DNA from 4 places in the Mycolicibacterium sp. XJ1819 genome. Region 3 is predicted to be linked to each of the others. Evidence: predicted binding sites of a transcription regulator. Region 3 holds the regulator's gene; each other region holds the start of a gene.
What was found. Region 3 encodes LexA, which represses DNA repair genes until DNA is damaged. Its sites were predicted from a motif close to CGAACANNTGTTCG; they were not measured.
Positions count from the first base shown of each region.

Region 1: ABQE89_RS17080 (HNH endonuclease signature motif containing protein) is a predicted target of LexA. The motif match lies at 2,322-2,335, and genes of this name have one in related genera.
Region 2: recA (recombinase RecA) is a predicted target of LexA. The motif match lies at 2,492-2,505, and genes of this name have one in related genera.
Region 4: cofD (2-phospho-L-lactate transferase) is a predicted target of LexA. The motif match lies at 1,202-1,215, and genes of this name have one in related genera.

Region 1 is NZ_JBEFST010000014.1:135,189-140,023, forward strand. It holds gene ABQE89_RS17075 (alpha/beta fold hydrolase) at 1-836, opposite strand, end outside; gene ABQE89_RS17080 (HNH endonuclease signature motif containing protein) at 939-2,318, opposite strand; gene ABQE89_RS17085 (LLM class F420-dependent oxidoreductase) at 2,513-3,394, opposite strand; gene ABQE89_RS17090 (nuclear transport factor 2 family protein) at 3,391-3,930, opposite strand; gene ABQE89_RS17095 (TetR/AcrR family transcriptional regulator) at 4,027-4,665, shown strand; gene ABQE89_RS17100 (SDR family NAD(P)-dependent oxidoreductase) at 4,692-4,835, shown strand, end outside.
Region 2 is NZ_JBEFST010000010.1:9,148-13,982, reverse strand. It holds gene ABQE89_RS12325 (nickel-dependent hydrogenase large subunit) at 1-21, opposite strand, end outside; gene ABQE89_RS12320 (NADH-quinone oxidoreductase subunit B family protein) at 112-1,167, opposite strand; partial or broken gene hypB (hydrogenase nickel incorporation protein HypB) at 1,305-2,086, opposite strand; gene ABQE89_RS12310 (hydrogenase maturation nickel metallochaperone HypA/HybF) at 2,088-2,417, opposite strand; gene recA (recombinase RecA) at 2,626-3,681, shown strand; gene recX (recombination regulator RecX) at 3,647-4,171, shown strand; gene ABQE89_RS12295 (TIGR03560 family F420-dependent LLM class oxidoreductase) at 4,207-4,835, shown strand, end outside.
Region 3 is NZ_JBEFST010000009.1:4,330-9,164, reverse strand. It holds gene nrdR (transcriptional regulator NrdR) at 1-321, opposite strand, end outside; gene ABQE89_RS11140 (LysM peptidoglycan-binding domain-containing protein) at 495-977, opposite strand; gene lexA (transcriptional repressor LexA) at 1,187-1,912, shown strand; gene ABQE89_RS11130 (LGFP repeat-containing protein) at 1,916-3,949, opposite strand; gene ABQE89_RS11125 (hypothetical protein) at 4,182-4,697, shown strand; gene mbp1 (microaggregate-binding protein 1) at 4,777-4,835, shown strand, end outside.
Region 4 is NZ_JBEFST010000005.1:232,621-237,455, forward strand. It holds gene ABQE89_RS07610 (DUF3499 domain-containing protein) at 1-83, opposite strand, end outside; gene ABQE89_RS07615 (metallopeptidase family protein) at 292-714, shown strand; gene ABQE89_RS07620 (WhiB family transcriptional regulator) at 723-956, opposite strand; gene cofD (2-phospho-L-lactate transferase) at 1,423-2,427, shown strand; gene ABQE89_RS07630 (coenzyme F420-0:L-glutamate ligase) at 2,424-3,773, shown strand; gene ABQE89_RS07635 (NUDIX hydrolase) at 3,770-4,309, shown strand; gene ABQE89_RS07640 (mannose-1-phosphate guanylyltransferase ManB) at 4,391-4,835, opposite strand, start outside.

The sequences.
Region 1 (4,835 bases), on a different contig from region 3:
ACCTCCTCGAACACCGCGTTGTCGTCGCCGGCCACCATGTGGTGCGCACCGGCGACGGTGGCGAACTCCGCATGCGGCACCAACTCCAGGAAGCGCACCGCGTCGTCGACGCTGAGCACGTCGGACTCGCCTCCGCGCACGAGCAACGTGGGCAACCGCAGATCCCTGGCCGCCGCGCCCAGGCGCGCAGGATCGATGAGTTGGTCGCGCTGCACCGCCTGGTCGGTGGGTGCCGCCATGAACGCAGGGTCCCAGTGCCAGTACCACCGCCCGTCGCGCTCCCGCAGGTTCTTCTTCAGCCCATTGAGGTTGCGCGGTCGCGGACGATGCGGAACATAGGCCGCGACGGCATCGGCGGCCTCCTCGAGCGTGGCGAACCCGGATTCGGCATGGGAGACCATGAAATCGCGGATCCGGCTTGTTCCCGACGGTTGTAGGAACGGCGAGACGTCCACCAGCACCAGGCCGAGCGCGAGGTCTGGCCGTAGCCCTATCGCCGCCAGCGAGGCGTTGCCGCCCAGCGACGCACCGACATAAACCGGTGGGCGGCCAAGGAAGTCGGCCACCCGGGTCACGTCGCTGGCGAAACGATCGAGGCCGTAATACCCGTCGGGCGACCAGCTGCTCTCGCCGTGTCCCCGCAAATCGACGGTGACCGCGTACCAGCCCTGGCCGCCGAGGTCCGCTGCTGTCGACCCCCAGGAGTGCCTGGTCTGGCCGCCACCGTGCAGCAGCACCACGGGCGGGTCCGCCGGATCACCGTACGCGTCGGCCACCATCGTCACGTCGCCCGCCGGGATGGTCAGCGTGGCGGCAGTCTTGTTCTCACGACTCATGGTTATAGGTCTACTGCATCGAGATCCGGCGTCAGCAGGCAGTGTGGAGCACCGCCGCACCGGTGGAGCGCGGCGGGCTCCCTAAACGTTGCGACCGGGGCGTCAACTGTCCGGTGGGATTGGTCCGTGTTCGTCGGGTTCTTTGAGGATCCGGTCGGGGTGGTGGTAGGTGTTGACGCGGTTTTGGCCGGTGTCGAGTTGCGGTGGGGGTCGCCATTCGACGCTGCCGTCGCGGCGGATACGTACCTGCCAACCCTGTTCGGCCAGCCGATTGTGCGGTCCGCAGGCCAACACCTCTTGGTCGATGTCGGTTCGGCCGTTGGTCTTCCAGCCGGTGATGTGGTGGACCTGGGTGCCATAACCGGGCACGGGGCAGCCGGGGAAGGTGCACCCATGGTCGCGCGAAAGGAGCACGATCCGTTGCGCAGCCGAGGCGCAGCGCCGGGAGCGCCCCAGGTACAGCGGGAGGCGGGTGTGCTGGTCGAAGACCACCAGATAGTGATGGGCGTGTGAGGCCAACCGGATCACATCGGCCATCGGCAGCAGCGACCCACCTGCGGTGACCGCACACCCGGCCCCCCGCTCCAACTCGGCCAGTGTGGTGGACACGATGATGGTGGCCGGCAACCCGTTGTGCTGGCCCAACTCCCCCGAGGACAACACGCTGCGCCCGATCGCCACCAGCGCGTCGTGGTTGCGCTGGCCGACCGTGCGCTGATCGTTGTCGATCTGCTCTTGCGACGGCGTGCCCTTGGTGCACGGCGCTTCGTCGTCGGGATTGCACATCCCCGGTGCGCCCCACTTGGCCAGCGTCGCCTCCAGGGTCGCCCGGCCCTGCGGATCCAACCGGCCGTGGATCTCGCTCATCCCGTCCGCACCCTGCTTACCGATGCTCAGACAGCGACGGCGGGCCCGTTCAGTGTCGTCGGGCATCGGCCCGTCCTGGTCGATCAACGCCAACAGCCGCTCGGCAGCCTTTCGCAGTTCGTCAGGACCCAGCCCGACCGCAGCGCGCACCAACGACGCCTCGGCCTGCCCACGAGTGACCACATCAACCCAGTGAGGCAGGTTGCCCAGCGTCTTACGGATGATCTTGACGTGCTCGGAGCCGATCGCGCCGCAGGCTTGAGCCGCCGCGGTGGCCGCAAGCATCGGCTCGAGCGGCTCACCGGTCAGCGTTGTGCGCGGGCCCAGATCGGCCGCCTCGGCCAACCGCCGACGCGCCTCGTTCTGCGAGATCCGCAATCGACCGGTCAGCACCTCGCGCATCGACTTGGCACCCAACTCGGCCGGCGACGCCTCGGCCACGAGGCGGGCAAGGATGCGATGCGACTGGGTGGGAAGCGTGCGAGCCAACACCTCCAACTCAGTCTGCAGATCGAGCAGCTCGCGATGGCTAAGCGAATCCAGATCGGCGGCCGCCAGCTCGCGATAGGCCGCAGTCATCGCGGCCACTGCGGTGCACGCTCGATCCGAACTCATACTCGAACACTAGTTCGAGCCACCGACAATTCTGGCCAAGCTCCAAGGTGATTCGCCGAGCGTGCAACCACGGCGAAAAATCAGCCGAAATCTCGCCATAGCCGCACACTCGGCGCCGCATATGTGACCACAGAAACGTAAGAGACAAAAGAGTATTCGGCCCGACGCGAGCGTGCGCAAAATCGGATTGCGGCCTACACGTCGGTCGTCGGCCCGACCAGTTCGTCGCCCAACCGGGCGACCTCGTCGCGCATGTCGCCGACCGTGCGCGCACGAATGGCCACGGTCAGACGGTCGACGCCGAAATCCGCATAGCGCTTGGCGTCGTCAACCGTGCGCGCCCCGCCGGCGGTGATCTCCAACGTATTCGGATTCCGGCCGGCCGCTTCTGCCTCGGCGCGCACACGCTGGATCAGCCGAGGCAGTTCCACCTCCGGATCCTGGCCGGGGAAGATGAACGGGAAGTATCCGTCGCCGCGGACGGCGGCTCGGCTGATCGCGGCGTCGGAGGCTCCGCCCACCAGCAGCGGGATCGATCCGCGTACCGGCCAGGGTCGACATTCGACCTGGTCGAACTGGACGTATTGGCCGTCATACGAAGCGGTCTCGGTACTCCAGAGCAGGCGCAGTACGTCCATGTACTCGTCCATCCGACGACCGCGGTCGTGGAAGTTCATCCCGACCGCCTGGTACTCCTCCGGTAACTCGCCGACGCCCACACCCAGCATCAGCCGGCCGCGACTCAAGTGGTCGAGCGTGGCGGCGGCCTTGGCGACCACCACCGGCTGGTGCTCGGGCAAGATCATCACGCCGGTGCCGAAGCGGATCCGAGACGTCGCCGCGGCGACGTAGGCGAACCAGATCAGCGGATCGGGGATGCCGCCGCGGCGGCCCAGTCGGGACATGCTGCCGTCGGTCGAGCCACGGTAGGGGGTGGCGTCAGGACTCTTGGGCATGATGACGTGCTCGGGCGCCCACAATGATTCGAAGCCGGCTTCCTCGGCGGCTTGCCCGAGAGCCACAGCGCTGTCCGGGTCGGGAAACCCGGTGCTGGAGAAGACGATGCCCCATTTCACGATGCCGCCCTCCGATGTTCAGATCCGCCGTGCGGTAACACCCAAGGCGTAGGTGTAGTCGTCATGCAGGGGCCGCCGTTCGGCGCGAAGCGCTCGGCCCGCCGACGATCCGGTTGCCACGGCTGCACCCAGTCGGTGATCACGGTGCGCTCGGCGATTCGCCAACCGCGGCCGTTGCGCGTGAAGCGGTCCGCGTACCGGATACCGGCGATGAAGTTCTCCCGCGCGTTGTCTACATCCTCCGCGGACGCGTGGTATGCGACGGTATACGACTCGGCGGCGGCCTCGTCACCGTCGGTTTCAACCAGCACATTTCCCACGAAGTGAACAGTGAACGCATAGCGCGGCAGGATGTTTCGCAGCCATTCGATGTAGTCGTCACGAGCGCCGGTGAAACCGGGGTGCCGGTCGATCCCGTCGGGGTGATAACACTGGCGCACCAGCTCGAAGTCGCGGCGGTCGATCCCACGGGCATAGCGATAGATGACGTCGCGAATCTCCTCGCGATCCAGCAGTTGGCTGATGCCGTCTGTCATCGTCGCCTGCCCTCTCGCGAAATCGCTGCCGCCGGTGTACGGTGTGACAACACCGTTTTCGCATACGTATACGCCGTTGTCAAGGAAGGTACACCGATGGCGCACCCCGGCTCACTGCGCGATCAGGCCGTGGCGCGCAGCGTTTCAGAGCGCCGCGATGCGGCGGACGCCGCGGTCGGACATCTCCTGCAGGCGGCCAAGGATCTGATTCGCGACACCGGAAGCGTCGACCTGAGCCTTCGCGAACTCCTCGACCGGGCCGGCGTCGGAACCCGCCTGTTCTACCGGCACTTCGAGAGCAAGGAAACGTTCCTGCTGGTGCTGCTCGAAGATCTGTTCAATGAGTTGTCGGCGCACATCGCCGATGCGATGGCCGGCGCTCGCGGGCCGCGCCGGAAGGTCAGTGCATGGGTACGGGGTGTCCTCGACCAGTCGCAGCCCGATATCGCGGCGCTCGGGCGGCCCCTGCTGATCCACGCTGCACGCCTCAACAGCCTGTACCCGGAGTCGTATCGAGCGGTGGGGCTCAAGCTGATCGAGATGTTGACCGACGCCATCACGGCCGGCGTCGCGACCGGTGAGTTCCACAGTTCGGACCCCCGCGCAGATGCGCGTGCGGGCTTCTTCCTCACCCTTTCGGTCATGCAATCGCACGTGCTGGAAGGCACCACCGTCTCCCGCGCGGAAGCCACCGCGATCACCGGTTTCATCCTGCGCGCACTGCAAGCGGGTTGACAGATTCGACGAAGAAGGGCCAATAGATGGGAACGTCGCTAGCGGGAAAGGTCGCCCTGATCACCGGCGGGAGCAGTGGGGTAGGCCGCGGAATCGCACTGGCCATGGCTGACAAGGGCGCCACGATTGCGGTGGCCAGCCGAACACTGAAGCGGTGCGAGGACACCGTG
Region 2 (4,835 bases), on a different contig from region 3:
CTCGGGGATGGTGGTTGTCATCGATCTTCTTCTCTCTGGGGTTGATGCACTGCGCCACTGGGCGATACGAGGCTTGGTCGACGATCGCCGGGCGTAGGGAACCGCCCGCCCCTACCAGGTGCGGGTGGCTCCGGTTTCGAGTTTGGTGCCCGGATGCCGCCAGCGCGGCTCCTTGTCGACGGTGCGGCCGGTGACGTTTCGCAGACCGCGGATCACCGAGCCGTACAGTCCGGACACGGTCGAGGAGACCAGTGCGCCGGGGGGTTCGTCCATGAACGGCATGAACTTGTCCGGGAAGCCCGGCATGGTGCAGCCGATGCAGATCCCGCCGACGTTCGGGCAGCCGCCGACGCCGTTGATCCAGCCTCGTTTCGGCACATTGCACTTCACCACCGGACCCCAACAGCCCAGTTTCACAATGCATTTCGGCGATCCGTATTCGGTCGCGAAATCGCCCTGCTCGTAGTAGCCGGCCCGGTCACACCCCTCGTGTACGGACTGACCGAACAGCCACTTCGGGCGAAGCGCATCGTCGAGCGGAATCATCGGCGCCTGCTCGGTCGCCATGTAGAGCAGGTAGGTGAGGGTCTCGGCGAGGTTGTCCGGATGTATCGGGCAACCGGGCACGCAGACGATCGGGATGCCCGCCTTGCTCTTCCAGTCCCACCCGAGATAGTCGGGCACGCCCATGGCGCCGGTGGGATTGCCTGCCATGGCGTGGATTCCGCCGTAGGTGGCGCAGGTGCCGACGGCGACCACCGCGGTGGCCTTGGGGGTCAACCGGTCGAGCCATTCACTGGTGGTCATCGGCTGACCGGTGGCGGGATCGTTGCCGAAACCGCACCAGTACCCCTCGTTCTTGATCTGCTCGTTGGGAATCGAACCCTCCACAACCAGCACGAACGGCTCCAACTCCCCGCGATCGGCCTTGAAGAACCACTCCAGGAAGTCGTCGGCGCCCCCGTTCGGTCCGCACTCGAAATCGATCAGGGGCCAATGGACGGCGATCTTGGGTAGACCGGGAAGCGCGCCGAGCGCGATCTCCTCGATGCTGGGCTGTGTGGCGGCAGTCAGCGCCACAGAATCACCGTCACAACTTAAACCGGCATTGATCCACAGAACGTGGATCAACGTCTCTTCTGCTTTGACTGCGGCCTCCGTCGGCATGTGTCACAGCTTTCCGGGGTCGGGGCTGGCGACCCCCGGTTGAGACTCAACCATCTGCGCCCGCTTCTCCAGCGCTAGTTTCTGGGTTTACTCCCGCGGCAATGTCTTGTCAACGGTCTTGTCGGCGAATCCGCTGATTAACCGCTGTTTGACAGTTCGGCTGCCCGCCGATTGATCCAGTCGTACCATGCCTGCACACCGTCACCGGTCTTGGCCGACATCGGCAGGATCTCCACGCGCGGGTTGACGGACCGCGCGAATCGCGCACACGCGTCGAGGTCGAAGTCGACATGGGGCGCGAGATCGAGTTTGTTGACGAGTACCAGACCGGCCGCGGCGAACATGTGCGGATACTTCAGCGGTTTGTCGGCGCCCTCGGTCACCGAGATCACCACGACCTTGGTGTGCTCGCCGAGATCGAACAGCGCCGGGCACACCAGGTTGCCGACGTTCTCGATGAACAGCAACGAATCCGGTTCGGGCGTCAGGACATCCAGCGCGCGCCGGACCATCTCGGAGTCGAGGTGACAGCCGGCGCCGGTGTTGACCTGGACGGCGTGGGCGCCCGCCGCCCGGATCCGCTCGGCGTCCAGCAGCGTCTCCTGGTCGCCCTCGACGACCGCGACCGGACGGGTGCCCCCGAGTTCCCGGATGGTCCGTTCCAGCAGCGTGGTCTTGCCCGCCCCCGGCGAGCTGGTGAGGTTGAGCGTGAGGACGCGCCGGTCGGCCAGCCATCGACGATTCTGTTCGGCGATCGAGTCGTTTTTGGCCAGTACCTTCTGCTCGAGCGTGACCGTCTGGGTGTGGTGGTGAGGGTGGGGATGGTCGTGAGGTGGGGATGTTCGTGGGGGTGGTGGTGCTCCCCACCGGCCACCGTCACCACCGCGCCGTCCTCACCGCATCCGCACGTTGCGCACATGTCAGTCCACCTCCATCGAGAGGATCTTCAGCTCGCGCCCGGACAGCACTTCGACGTCGGCGCTTCCGCATGGGCACAGCAGGATCGGATCGGGTAGCGCGAAGGCCGTGCCGCAGGACCGGCAGTGCGCGGTGGCGGGTTGGACGGCAAGATCCAGACGCGCGCCGTCGGCGACGGTGCCCTCGGTGGCCAACTCGAAGCAGAACCGCATGGCGTCAGGAACCACCGCGCACAGGGTGCCCACCTCGACCCGGACGCTGTGCACCCGGCGGCCGGCGGCGTGCTCACACACCGCATCGACCACGCTCTGGGTAATCGCCATCTCGTGCACGCGGGTCCCCGTTCCGCCGGGATACCGCCACGATATCGCCAACGGGCGACGCGCACGGCGTGTCACGCTTGAGTCGAACAGGTGTTCGTCTACTGTGGGCAGTGTTCGACGGCTAGCTGCTGGTCAAGCTGACTTGTCGGTGGCGGCCTCTAGCGTCACGGCCAACCGATCGAAAACGATCACCGAACACCAGAGGACGGAGACCAAGATGGCCCAGCAGGCCCCCGATCGCGAGAAAGCCCTCGAACTGGCGCTCGCGCAGATTGAGAAGAGCCACGGCAAGGGTGCGGTGATGCGCCTCGGCGAGGAGACGCGTCAGCCGATCTCGGTCATTCCCACCGGTTCGATCGCGCTGGATGTCGCGCTCGGCATCGGCGGGCTGCCGCGCGGCCGGATCATCGAGATCTACGGCCCGGAGTCCTCGGGTAAGACCACCGTCGCACTGCACGCGGTGGCCAACGCCCAGGCCGCGGGCGGCATCGCGGCGTTCATCGACGCCGAGCACGCGCTGGATCCCGACTACGCCAAGAAGCTCGGCGTGGACACCGACTCGCTGTTGGTGAGCCAGCCCGACACCGGTGAGCAGGCGCTGGAGATCGCCGACATGCTGATCCGCTCCGGCGCGGTCGACATCCTGGTGATCGACTCGGTGGCCGCGCTGGTGCCGCGCGCCGAGATCGAAGGCGAGATGGGCGACAGCCACGTCGGCCTGCAGGCCCGGCTGATGAGCCAGGCGCTGCGCAAGATCACCGGCGCGCTGAGCAATTCCGGCACCACCGCGATCTTCATCAACCAGCTGCGGGAGAAGATCGGCGTGATGTTCGGCTCGCCCGAGACCACCACGGGCGGAAAGGCTTTGAAGTTCTACGCCTCGGTGCGTATCGACGTGCGGCGGATCGAGACGCTCAAGGACGGAACCGACGCGGTCGGCAACCGCACCAGGGCCAAGGTGGTCAAGAACAAGGTCGCCCCGCCGTTCAAACAAGCGGAGTTCGACATCCTCTACGGCAAGGGCATCAGCAGGGAAGGTTCGTTGATCGACATGGGTGTCGAACACGGCTTCATCCGCAAGTCCGGGTCCTGGTTCACCTACGAGGGCGAGCAACTCGGCCAGGGTAAGGAGAACGCCCGCACGTTCCTGCTGGAGAACGCCGATGTGACCAACGAGATCGAGAAGAAGATCAAGGAAAAGCTCGGCATCGGTGCCGTCGTGACCGCGGATGTGGCTGATGGCGAAGTCCTTCCCGCCCCCGTCGACTTCTGAGGCGCCCCGCGAGGAGCAGGCGAAGTCACTGTGTCTGCGCCTGCTCACCGCGAGGGCACGCACCCGCGCCGAACTCGAGGAACAGCTGAGCAAGCGGGGTTATCCCGAGGATGTCACCGCCCGGGTGCTCGACCGGCTGACGCAGGTCGGCTTGGTCGACGACGCTGACTTCGCTGAGCAGTGGGTCCGCTCGCGGCGCGTCAACGCCGGCAAGGGTAAGCGCGCGCTGGCCGCCGAGTTGCGCAAGAAGGGCGTCGACGACGAGGTGATCGCCGAGGCGCTGGCCGGCATCGACGCGGCTGCCGAGCGGGAGCGCGCCGAGCAACTGGTCCGCGCCAAGCTCCGGCGCGAGAGACTGGACGGCGACGACGAGGTCAAGGTGGTGCGCAGACTGGTCGGGATGCTGGCCCGCCGCGGCTACCACCAGACGATGGCATTCGACGTCGTCTCCGTCGAGTTGGCCGCCGAGCGCGAACGGCGCCGCGTCTAGTTGCGATGAAAACCGCGACAGCGTAAGCATTTTGCATGCGGTTGTCTGTGAAACTCGCGCCGACGTTCGACTACGCCACCATGGAGCGGTTTTGGCGCACCGCGGACGAAATCGGCTTTCCGGCGGTGTGGAATTACGACCACTTCTACGGCCTCGTCGACCCGACCACGCCGACGCTGGAGGGGTGGACATCGCTGGCGGCGATGGCCGTCGTGGTGCGCCGGGCGCGGGTGGGCTGTCTGGTCAGCGGCGTGACGTACCGCAACCCGGCGGTGTTGGCGAAGATGGCGGTGACCGTCGACCACATCTGCGGCGGGCGGATGGACTTCGGCATCGGCGCGGGTTGGCATGCGGCCGAGCATCGCGGCTACGGCATCGCGTTTCCCGGCGCGGGGGAGCGGGTCGCCATGGTCGACGAGGCGCTGACCGTCATCCGCCGGCTGTGGGTCGAGGACGAGGTCACCCACGCCGGGCGCTATTACACCCTGGACGCGGCGCGCTGCGACCCCAAACCCGTGCAGAGGCCGCACCCACCCATCGTGGTCGGGGCGGCCCAGCCCAAGATGCTGCGGGTGGCGGCCCGCCATGCCGACGAATGGAACATGCCGTCCACCGACCCGCAGGAATGGGCGACGGCGAACGCTCGACTCGAGCAGGCGTGCGC
Region 3 (4,835 bases):
CAGGCCCACCTCGTGACTGGGCACCTCCGGTGATCCGGTGGCCCGCACGGCGTCTTCCACCTGTTGTGCCAGTAGGTTCAGCGCGTCGTCGTCGACCTGCCTGCCCTGACACGCCCGGCGCACGCCCTTGATGACCTTTTCCCGGCTGAACGGTTCGGTCACACCGCTTCGCTTGACCACCGCGAGCACCGCGGCCTCCACCGTGGTGAAGCGCCTGCCGCACTCCGGGCACGACCGGCGCCGGCGAATCGCCTGCCCTTCGTCGGTTTCGCGGGAATCGACCACCCGCGAGTCGGGGTGACGGCAGAACGGACAGTGCATCACCGCTCCTTCACCGCGCCAACAAACGACCACTTCGGACGATTTCGAGCGTACTCGGGCGCCATTACTTCGGCCCGGAATGGGGCCGATTGGCCCGTTTCGGACAGACGCCGACCCGATCCATCCTGAACGGCCTTGAGCGGTCATGGTTTTCACCGCCTCGCAACGTGCGGTCAGCCGATCGGTGCGATCAGCGTCTGGCCGGCGTCCACGGCGACGGACTCGAGGCGGTTGAGTTCGCGGATCCGGTCGACGACCTCGTACACCGGCGCATCCGGGGCCACCCGCTTCGCCACGTGCTGCAGGGTCTCACCGGACTGCACCTGGACCACCGCCAGTTGATCGGGTACGGCGGCCGACTCCGCGGCCTCGCCGAGCACCCCGCCGAACTGCGCCACCAGCCCCAGCCACACGGTGATACCCGCGGCGACCAGTGCCAGCACGACGGTGCTGGCCGGGGTGATGGGTCGCCGTCGGTGCGACGCGCGGGACATCAACACGCCGGTACCGCGGTATCGCACCGTCGCACCCCCCGGGCGCCGCGACGGCGGCCTGCGGCGCGCACCGGCGGGCCGGGCGGCCGGCCGGATTCCCGGCCTGACCACGCGTGTTTCCCGAGATTCCCGGATGTCTTGCTGGGTGTCGAGGATCGTCATCGTCTGCCCTTCCGCTTGGCGGTGTTCGCTTCTGTGTTCGAATCTAGTCGATCATGCGTTCGATTGATAGAACACGTGATCGAACTGTTGCCAAACCCTAGGGCACCCCACCGACAGATTTCGCGGCCGCACGGCCCGCCGCCGAAATCGGCCGACACACCTCGAACAAATGTTTGATTAATGGTCTGCTGCGCGTTACATTCGGCGTCATGGACTCCAGCACCGACACTCCGGGCGGCTCTGACATCGGCACCGATAATTCTGTCGCTTCAGGCGCTCACCGAGGTCGCGACACGGGCCTCACCGAGCGGCAGCGCACCATCCTCGACGTCATCCGCGCCTCGGTGACCACCCGCGGCTATCCCCCGAGTATCAGGGAGATCGGCGATGCGGTCGGGCTGACCTCCACCTCGTCGGTAGCTCACCAACTGCGGACCCTGGAGCGCAAGGGCTACCTGCGGCGCGACCCCAACCGGCCGCGCGCGGTCGACGTGCGTGGTTCCGACGAACTGGCGACGCCGTTCGCGGGTACCGATGTCGCCGGTTCCGACGCGCTGCCCGAACCGACGTTCGTGCCGGTGTTGGGCCGGATCGCCGCCGGCGGACCCATCCTGGCCGAAGAGGCCGTCGAAGACGTGTTCCCGCTACCCCGCGAACTCGTCGGCGAGGGCTCCCTGTTCCTGCTCAAGGTCGTGGGCGACTCGATGGTCGACGCGGCGATCTGCGACGGCGACTGGGTCGTGGTGCGCCAGCAGAACGTGGCCGACAACGGTGACATCGTCGCGGCGATGATCGACGGTGAGGCGACCGTGAAGACGTTCAAGCGCACCCGTGGTCAGGTGTGGCTGATGCCGCACAACCCCGCCTTCGACCCGATCCCCGGCAACGAGGCGGCCGTGCTCGGCAAGGTCGTCACGGTGATCCGCAAGATCTAGCGGCTACTCCGCGCCGAGGAACCCGTTGGCACGGGCCAATTCTTCACTGGCAAACCAGATTTCGGCCCGCACATCGTCGTACCCGGGGCTGCCCGGCGCCCAGTACTGACCCGATTTCGTGCTGGCTTTCACCGGATATCCGTCCGGCGGGTCCTCCAGGCCGTCGGTGGCCAGCAGGAACGCGGTGCGCGGTTCCGGTTCGTCCACCTCGATGCGGGCATGGCGGCCGCTGTCGACCAGCGGATCGCGTTGGATGCCGGTCGGTATGCGAGTCGGCGCGGTGTCGACGGCGTCGGGGTCTTCGTCGTCGGCCTCCGGTGGCGGCGCGGCCTCCTCGACGTCGTCGAGGTCGTGCAGTTCGTCCTCGTCCGAGTCCTGGTCGTCGTATCCGTCGAAGCGGTCGTATTCGTCGTCCTCGTCGGGTCTCCCGGGGATGTCGGGCCCGGCGCCCGGGCGCGCCCCCCACAGATCCTCGGCGGCGCCGCCGGCGTGCCGAGGCGGCGGGGACAACGCGCCCAACCCCTCACGCGCGTAGCGGTCGCCGAACATCGCCGCGGAATAGTCGTCGGAGGACGACGGTTCCGGGCTTTCCGCGCCGTCGTATTCGGGGTCGTAGTCCGAGTCGTAGTCCGGCGACGGTTCGTATCCGGAATCGCCGAAGTCGAAGTCGTCGTCGCGACCGCCGCGGCGGCGGTTGCGCAGCGTGGCGAACCCGACCAGCCCGACGAGCACCAGCACCGGCACGATCGCCAGCAGCCACCACCAACTCCATTCGAACCACTTGCCGCCGTCGGAGTCAGACGCCCGCTCGTCACCTGTGGTCACGTCGGGCGCCTGCTGTCCGGGCAGCTGCAGGCCGGACAGTTCGGATGCGAGTTCGGCCGGTTCGGTGCTGAAGGTGTTCTCGGCCCGGTTCCACGACACCACACCACCGCTGAACCGCTGGGTGATGACGTCGCCGTCTTCGGTCTGGTCGGCGATCGGCGCCCCGAGCGTGCCCTGCGCACCGCCGAGCTTGTCCCAGGCGGCGCTCATCGGGCCGCGCAGCAGCACCGCGCCGTGGTCGGGCGTCCAGAAGATGACCGGCTTGTCCTCGGCCGCGAAACTGGCCATCTTGCTGTCGGTGGCCAACCCGCCGTCGACCTCGTCGGTGACCGGGAAGCCCAGATCGCCCTCGGGCCCGCCGAGCTCGTCGTACTTGACCAGCACCTGACCGGTCAGCACATGGGCGCCGGTCTGTGGGCTGTAGAAGATCTTGCCGTTGGCGAAGTTCTGCCCGAGCCCGTCGCGGCCGATCGGATAGGGCGGCCCTTCCGAGGCGCCCAGCGGGCCCAGCGGTCCCCCGGCCGCCCGCCGCGCAGCGTTGATGGCGGCGGTGGGGTCGTCGGGCACCTCGAGGTCCCCCAACTGAGTTGCGAGATCGGGCGGCTCCGTGGTGAACGTCTTGTCGCGGAGGTTGTACGACAGCTCGCCACCGGTGAACTTCTGGCTGAGCACGTCGCCGCGGTACACCTCGTCCTCGGCGGGCACCCCGAGCGCGCCCGACGAACCGCCGAGCCGGTCCCATGCGGCGTTGATCGGGCCGCGCACCACCCGCGCACCCGTGGCAGGTGTCCAGAAGATCACCGGGTTGTCGCCGGCGCTGAACGTGACGTTGCGGCTGTCCGGGGCTCGGCCGGGACCCTCGTCGATCTTCGGGAACCCGAGGTCACCCTCGGCGGCCCCGCCCAGCGACTCGTACTTCTCCAGGATCGCGCCGGTCATGATGCGTGCTCCGGTCGCGGGGGTGAAGAAGATCTTGCCGCCCGCGAAGTCCTGCACGAAGCCCTCACCGGCCGGGTAGACGTCACCGGTCCGGGGGCCCAGCGGCCCGCCCTCACCGCCGCTGGCGTCCCAGGCGGCGCTGATCGCGGCGTTGGCGTCGTTCTCGGGTTGCGCCGCGGCCGCCGGTGCCACAAGCATCGCGGCCACCATCACGAACACTGCGATGACCGTCCGATGGATCACCGTGCTGCGCCGGATCAGAGTCCAGCTCATTCGTCCTCCCGCGGTCGGCACGAGATCCTCGCGAATCCCTTGGAAGTGCGGTGCCCGTCGACTCGTAGGTGCGACAAGCACGCCCTTTCCTGCAGTGAAAATACCCGCACGCGCAAAAAACGGGGGGAACCACCCGTCACGCGTGCCGCATCCGGCTGCCGGTGAGGGGGCTGCCGTGTCATCATTCGGCGATGACCGTCCGGGTCACAATCGCTGGTGACGGGGTGAAACGGTGACGGACTCCGAGTCGCTGCGGGTGCAGGAGCGCGGCCAGACGATCACGTTCACGATCGAGGACCTGATGCGGTATCACGGCTCGCATTCGCCCGGCGGCGTGGCCGTCGCGTTCAAGGCCATGCACCGGGCATTTTTGTTGCTCTGCCCCCACGGGCCGGTGCCCCGGCGCGACGTCGAGGTACGGACCCCGTTTCGTGGGCCGGGCGCACGCGACGGATTCGAGGCCGTGACGCGCGCGGTCACCGACGGGCGCTACCACGTCGACCGGTCGCTGGCCCGCCCCGACCGGGGCCGACTGCTGGAGGATTTCGTCTTCGAGCTGACCGCCTGCGAGCGCACCGTCACCGTGCTGCTTCGCGACGGCTACGTCACCACCGAATTCATCGACCTGGCGCGCACCGACAACCGCAGCGACGAACAGGAACGCCGCCTCGACCGGCTGAAAGCTCAACTCGCCCAACTCGTGCTGGGCAGTCCCACGAACGAGGTGTTCGACGCCGTCTCGACGTGACCTCGCCCACGCGTGGTTTAGCGACCACCCTGGGCGGGGAAATCCCAGGTCATCATCGACCCGACAGGGAGGAACCCGCATGTCGTCGAACAACAACAGTGGCCCCGAAGAAGCCGTCAAGGGCGTCGTCGAGGGCGT
Region 4 (4,835 bases), on a different contig from region 3:
GTCGAGTCGGAGTAGACAAATGTCAACGTCGCGACCGCGTAATGGGGGCACCCGGGCCTGCAGCAGCGACGGGGAACGTTCACGCCCGAGAATCTATCGTGGACCCACGACACAAGCTGCCGGACACGCGCAGCCACCGGGGCGCCGATCTCCAACCGTTACGATCCTGGTCCAAGCGGCGCGTTTTCACAGTGCCGTTCGGGGCCTTTCGAGGCCTCTCGGGGCCTTCGGAGAGGAGCACCGACGACGGTGACCCAGTCTGGATTCCGGCGATCACGTCGCGGCCGCGATATGCGTGGACCGCTGCTTCCGCCGACGGCGCCGGGTTGGCGCAGTCGCGCCGAACGGTTCGACATGGCGGTTCTGGAGGCCTACGAGCCGATCGAGCGCCGCTGGCATGACCGGCTGTCGGGGCTCGACGTAGCCGTCGACGAGATCCCACGCCTGTCGCCACGGGATCCCGACAGTGTGCAGTGGCCGCCCGAGGTCATCGCCGACGGCCCGATCGCGCTGGCCCGGCTGATTCCCGCCGGTGTCGACGTCCGGGGTAATGCGACGAGGGCGCGAATTCTGCTGTTTCGCAAGCCGATCGAGCGACGCGCGAAAGACACCATCGAACTCGAGGAACTATTGCACGAGATCCTGGTGGCCCAAGTCGCCACTTATCTGGGCGTCGAACCGTCCGTCATCGACCCCACGATCGACGACCAGTAAGGCCCTCGTCAGATGATGCCGCGCTTGAGGCGACGGCGTTCCCGCTCGGACAGCCCGCCCCAGATACCGAAGCGTTCGTCATGGGCGAGCGCGTAGTCCAGGCACGCGTCGCGCACCTCGCAGCCCATGCAGATGCGCTTGGCTTCGCGGGTCGAGCCACCCTTCTCCGGGAAGAAGGCCTCGGGATCGGTCTGTGCGCACAGGGCGCGCTCCTGCCACTCCTCGTCGGTGGGCTGGAGCATCGCCGGCGCGACGTCGACTCTGTCGGGGGGATCGGGCACCACACTCAATTGAGGACGCCCAGTCAACCCGTTCGTCGGTCCGGTATGGGTATGCGGTGAACTGCCTACGGAGCCGAGAACTCGGTTCTCGAACCTCGCCGAACGGTCGAAATCGGCCTGTTCGTAAGACATGTTCCGCCTCCTCACCTGGTCGTAGTTCCCCTGAACGGTGTCCCGCTCTCTGCCAACTGCCGGCCATCTCGATTCGAACATGTGATCGAATCACGGTCTGCGCCACCGGAACCGGCCGTCCGACCAGGAAATGACACTGGTGTGATTAGACACGCGTTAGCTGCCCGGGTCAAGCGCTGGAACAGGATTTCATACCATTCCGTGACCGAATTCGGCGCGTCGTCGCCTCGGCGTGTCGGTCACACCGCCGGCCTGATGGTTCGATTCGCACCCGGCGGGCCTAGTGTCGGTGACTGTGAAGGTCACGGTTCTGGCCGGCGGTGTGGGCGGTGCCCGCTTTCTGCTCGGCGTGCAGCACCTGTTGGGGCTCGGCCAATTTGGCCGACCCGAAAGTCCGGACACCGAGCACGAGGTGACCGCGATCGTCAACGTCGGCGACGACGCGTGGATGTTCGGTCTGCGCATCTGCCCGGACCTCGACACCTGCATGTACACGCTGGGCGGCGGCATCGATCCGGAACGGGGCTGGGGTCACCGAAACGAGACCTGGCACGCCAAGGAGGAGCTTGCCGCCTACGGCGTGCAACCGGACTGGTTCGGCCTCGGCGACCGCGACCTGGCGACCCACCTGGTGCGCAGCCAGATGCTGCGCGCGGGATATCCGCTGTCGCAAGTGACCGAGGCGCTGTGCCGACGGTGGTCACCCGGCGCGCGATTGCTGCCCGCCAGCGACGACCGCTGCGAAACCCATGTGGTGATCACCGACCCGGACGACGGCGAGAAGCGCGCCATCCACTTCCAGGAATGGTGGGTGCGCCATCGCGCGAAGGTGCCCACCCACAGCTTCGCCCACGTCGGCGCGGACCAGGCCACCGCGGGCCCCGGCGTCGTCGAGGCCATCGAGACGGCCGACGTGGTACTGCTCGCGCCGTCCAACCCCGTGGTCAGCATCGGGGCCATCCTCGCGATCGGCGGCCTGCGCGCCGCCCTGCGCTCGACCACCGCCCGGGTCATCGGCTACTCCCCGATCATCGCCGGAAAGCCGTTGCGCGGGATGGCCGATGAATGCCTTTCGGTGATCGGGGTGGCCAGCACCTCGGAGGCGGTCGGTGAATACCTCGGCGCCCGCTCGGGAGTCGGCATCCTCGACGGCTGGCTCGTGCACGAGGGCGATGCCGCCGACATCGAGGGTGTCGAGGTGCGGTCGGTGCCGCTGTTGATGACCGATCCGGCCACCACCGCCGAGATGGTGTGCGCCGGACTGGATCTCGCGGGCCTCAAGATTGACCCCCAGAAATGACCGAGCACGGATCCGCGTCGGCCGTCGAGGTGCTGCCCGTACCGGGACTGCCCGAGTTCCGCCCCGGCGACGACCTCACCGCGGCCATCGCGACGGCCGCACCCTGGCTGCGCGATCACGACGTCGTGGTGATCACCAGCAAGGTGGTGTCCAAGTGCGAGGGCCGCATTGTCGAGGCACCTGCCGATCCCGACGAGCGAGATGCACTGCGCCGCAGGCTGATCGACGCTGAGGCCGTGAGAGTGCTTGCCCGCAAGGGGCGCACCCTGATCACCGAGAACAAGTTCGGCCTCGTGCAGGCCGCCGCGGGGGTGGACGGCTCGAACGTCGGCGCCACCGAGTTGGCGCTGCTGCCGGTTGATCCCGACGCCAGCGCGGCCGCGCTGCGGTCCGGACTGCGCGACCGACTCGGCGTCGACGTGGGAGTGGTGATCACCGACACCATGGGCCGGGCATGGCGAACCGGCCAGACCGATGTCGCGATCGGGGCGGCCGGACTGACGGTGTTACACGGTTACGGCGGGGCGCACGACCGGCACGGCAACGAATTGGTGGTGACCGAAATCGCGGTCGCCGACGAGATCGCCGCCGCGGCCGATCTGGTGAAGGGCAAGCTGACCGACATTCCCGTCGCCGTCCTGCGCGGGCTTGTGTTGCCGGACAACGGATCCAATGCGCGCTCGCTGCTTCGCAGCGGTGCGGAGGATCTGTTCTGGCTGGGCACCGAGGAGGCGATCGCACTCGGACGCAGCCAGGCCCAGTTGCTGCGCCGCTCAGTGCGCGCGTTCGGCGCCGAACCCGTCGCACCCGAACTGATCGAGGCGGCGGTCGCCGAGGCGCTGACCGCGCCCGCGCCCCACCACACTCGCCCGGTGCGCTTCGTCTGGCTGCAGGACGCCACGAGACGGGTTCGACTATTGGGCAGGATGAAGGACAAGTGGCGCGCCGACCTCGATGCGGACGGCCTCTCTGCCGAGGCCGTCGAGCGCCGCGTCGCCCGCGGGCAGATCCTCTACGCCGCACCCGAAGTCGTCATACCGTTCATGGTCCCCGACGGCGCGCACAGCTACCCCGATGCCGACCGCAGCGCCGCCGAGCACACCATGTTCACCGTCGCCGTCGGCGCCGCGGTCCAGGCCCTGCTGGTCGGGCTGGCGGTGCGCGGTGTCGGCAGTTGCTGGATCGGGTCCACGATCTTCGCGGCCGCTCTGGTGCGCGACGAACTGGCGCTACCCGATGACTGGGAGCCGTTGGGCGCCATCGCGATCGGCTATCCCGACGAGAGCTCCGGACCTGCCGGCCCGCGCGATCCGGTGCCGACCGACGGCCTGCTGGTGCGCAAGTGAGCCTGCACGCCTCGGCCGTCGAGACGCTGACCGACTGGCGCGCACCCGATCCCGCCCAGGATGCGCTGCGGCACGCGGTGCTGTCGTTTCTGGCAGCGCGGCCCGACGGGTGTCTGCGCGACTGTGTGCCCGGCCATGTCACCGCGTCGGCACTGGTGCTCGACCACACCGGAACCCACGTGCTGCTGACCCTGCACCCCCGCATCGGCCGCTGGCTGCAACTCGGCGGCCACTGCGAGCCCACCGACACCGACATCCTCGGCGCCGCGCGCCGGGAGGCCACCGAGGAGTCCGGCGTCGACGGGTTGCGCATCGACCCGGCGATGGCCGCCCTGCACGTGCATCCGGTCACCTGCTCGCTGGGCCTGCCGACCCGCCATCTCGACATGCAGTTCATCGCCCACGCCCCGCCGGACGCCCGGATCTCCTGCAGCGAGGAGTCGCTGGACCTGCGCTGGTGGCCGCTGGACGCGCTGCCCGCCGACTGCGACTTCGGGCTCACCCAACTGGTGGCCTCGGCGCGCACACGGACCTGATCCTGCGCGAGCGCTCACCTGGGTACGGTTTGACGGCCCAGAACCGTACGAGGATGAGCGCTCGCGCGGCGAAGTCTCGCGTCAGACGTCCGTGGAGTAGCGGATGCCGCCGTCGGGGATGGTGACCCCCGGCCACACCCGCGCGCCGCGCAGCAATTCGCAGCGCGCGCCGATGTCGGCACCGTCGCCGATCACCCCGTCGCGGATCAGCGCGCGCGGGCCGATGCGCGCGCCGAACCCGATGATCGAGCGTTCGATCACCGCGCCGGCGCCGACCTTCGCGCCGTCGAAGATCACCGCGCCGTCCAGCCTCGCGCCGCCCGCGATCTCGGCACCACGGCCGACGACCGTGCCGCCGATCAGCAGCGCACCGGGCGCGACGCTGGCGCCGTCGTGCACCAACTCCTCGCCGCGCTGCCCGCGCAGCGCCGGCGACGGTGCGATACCGCGCACCAGATCCGCCGACCCGCGCACGAAGTCCTCGGGGGTGCCCATATCGCGCCAGTAGGTGGCGTCGACGTAGCCG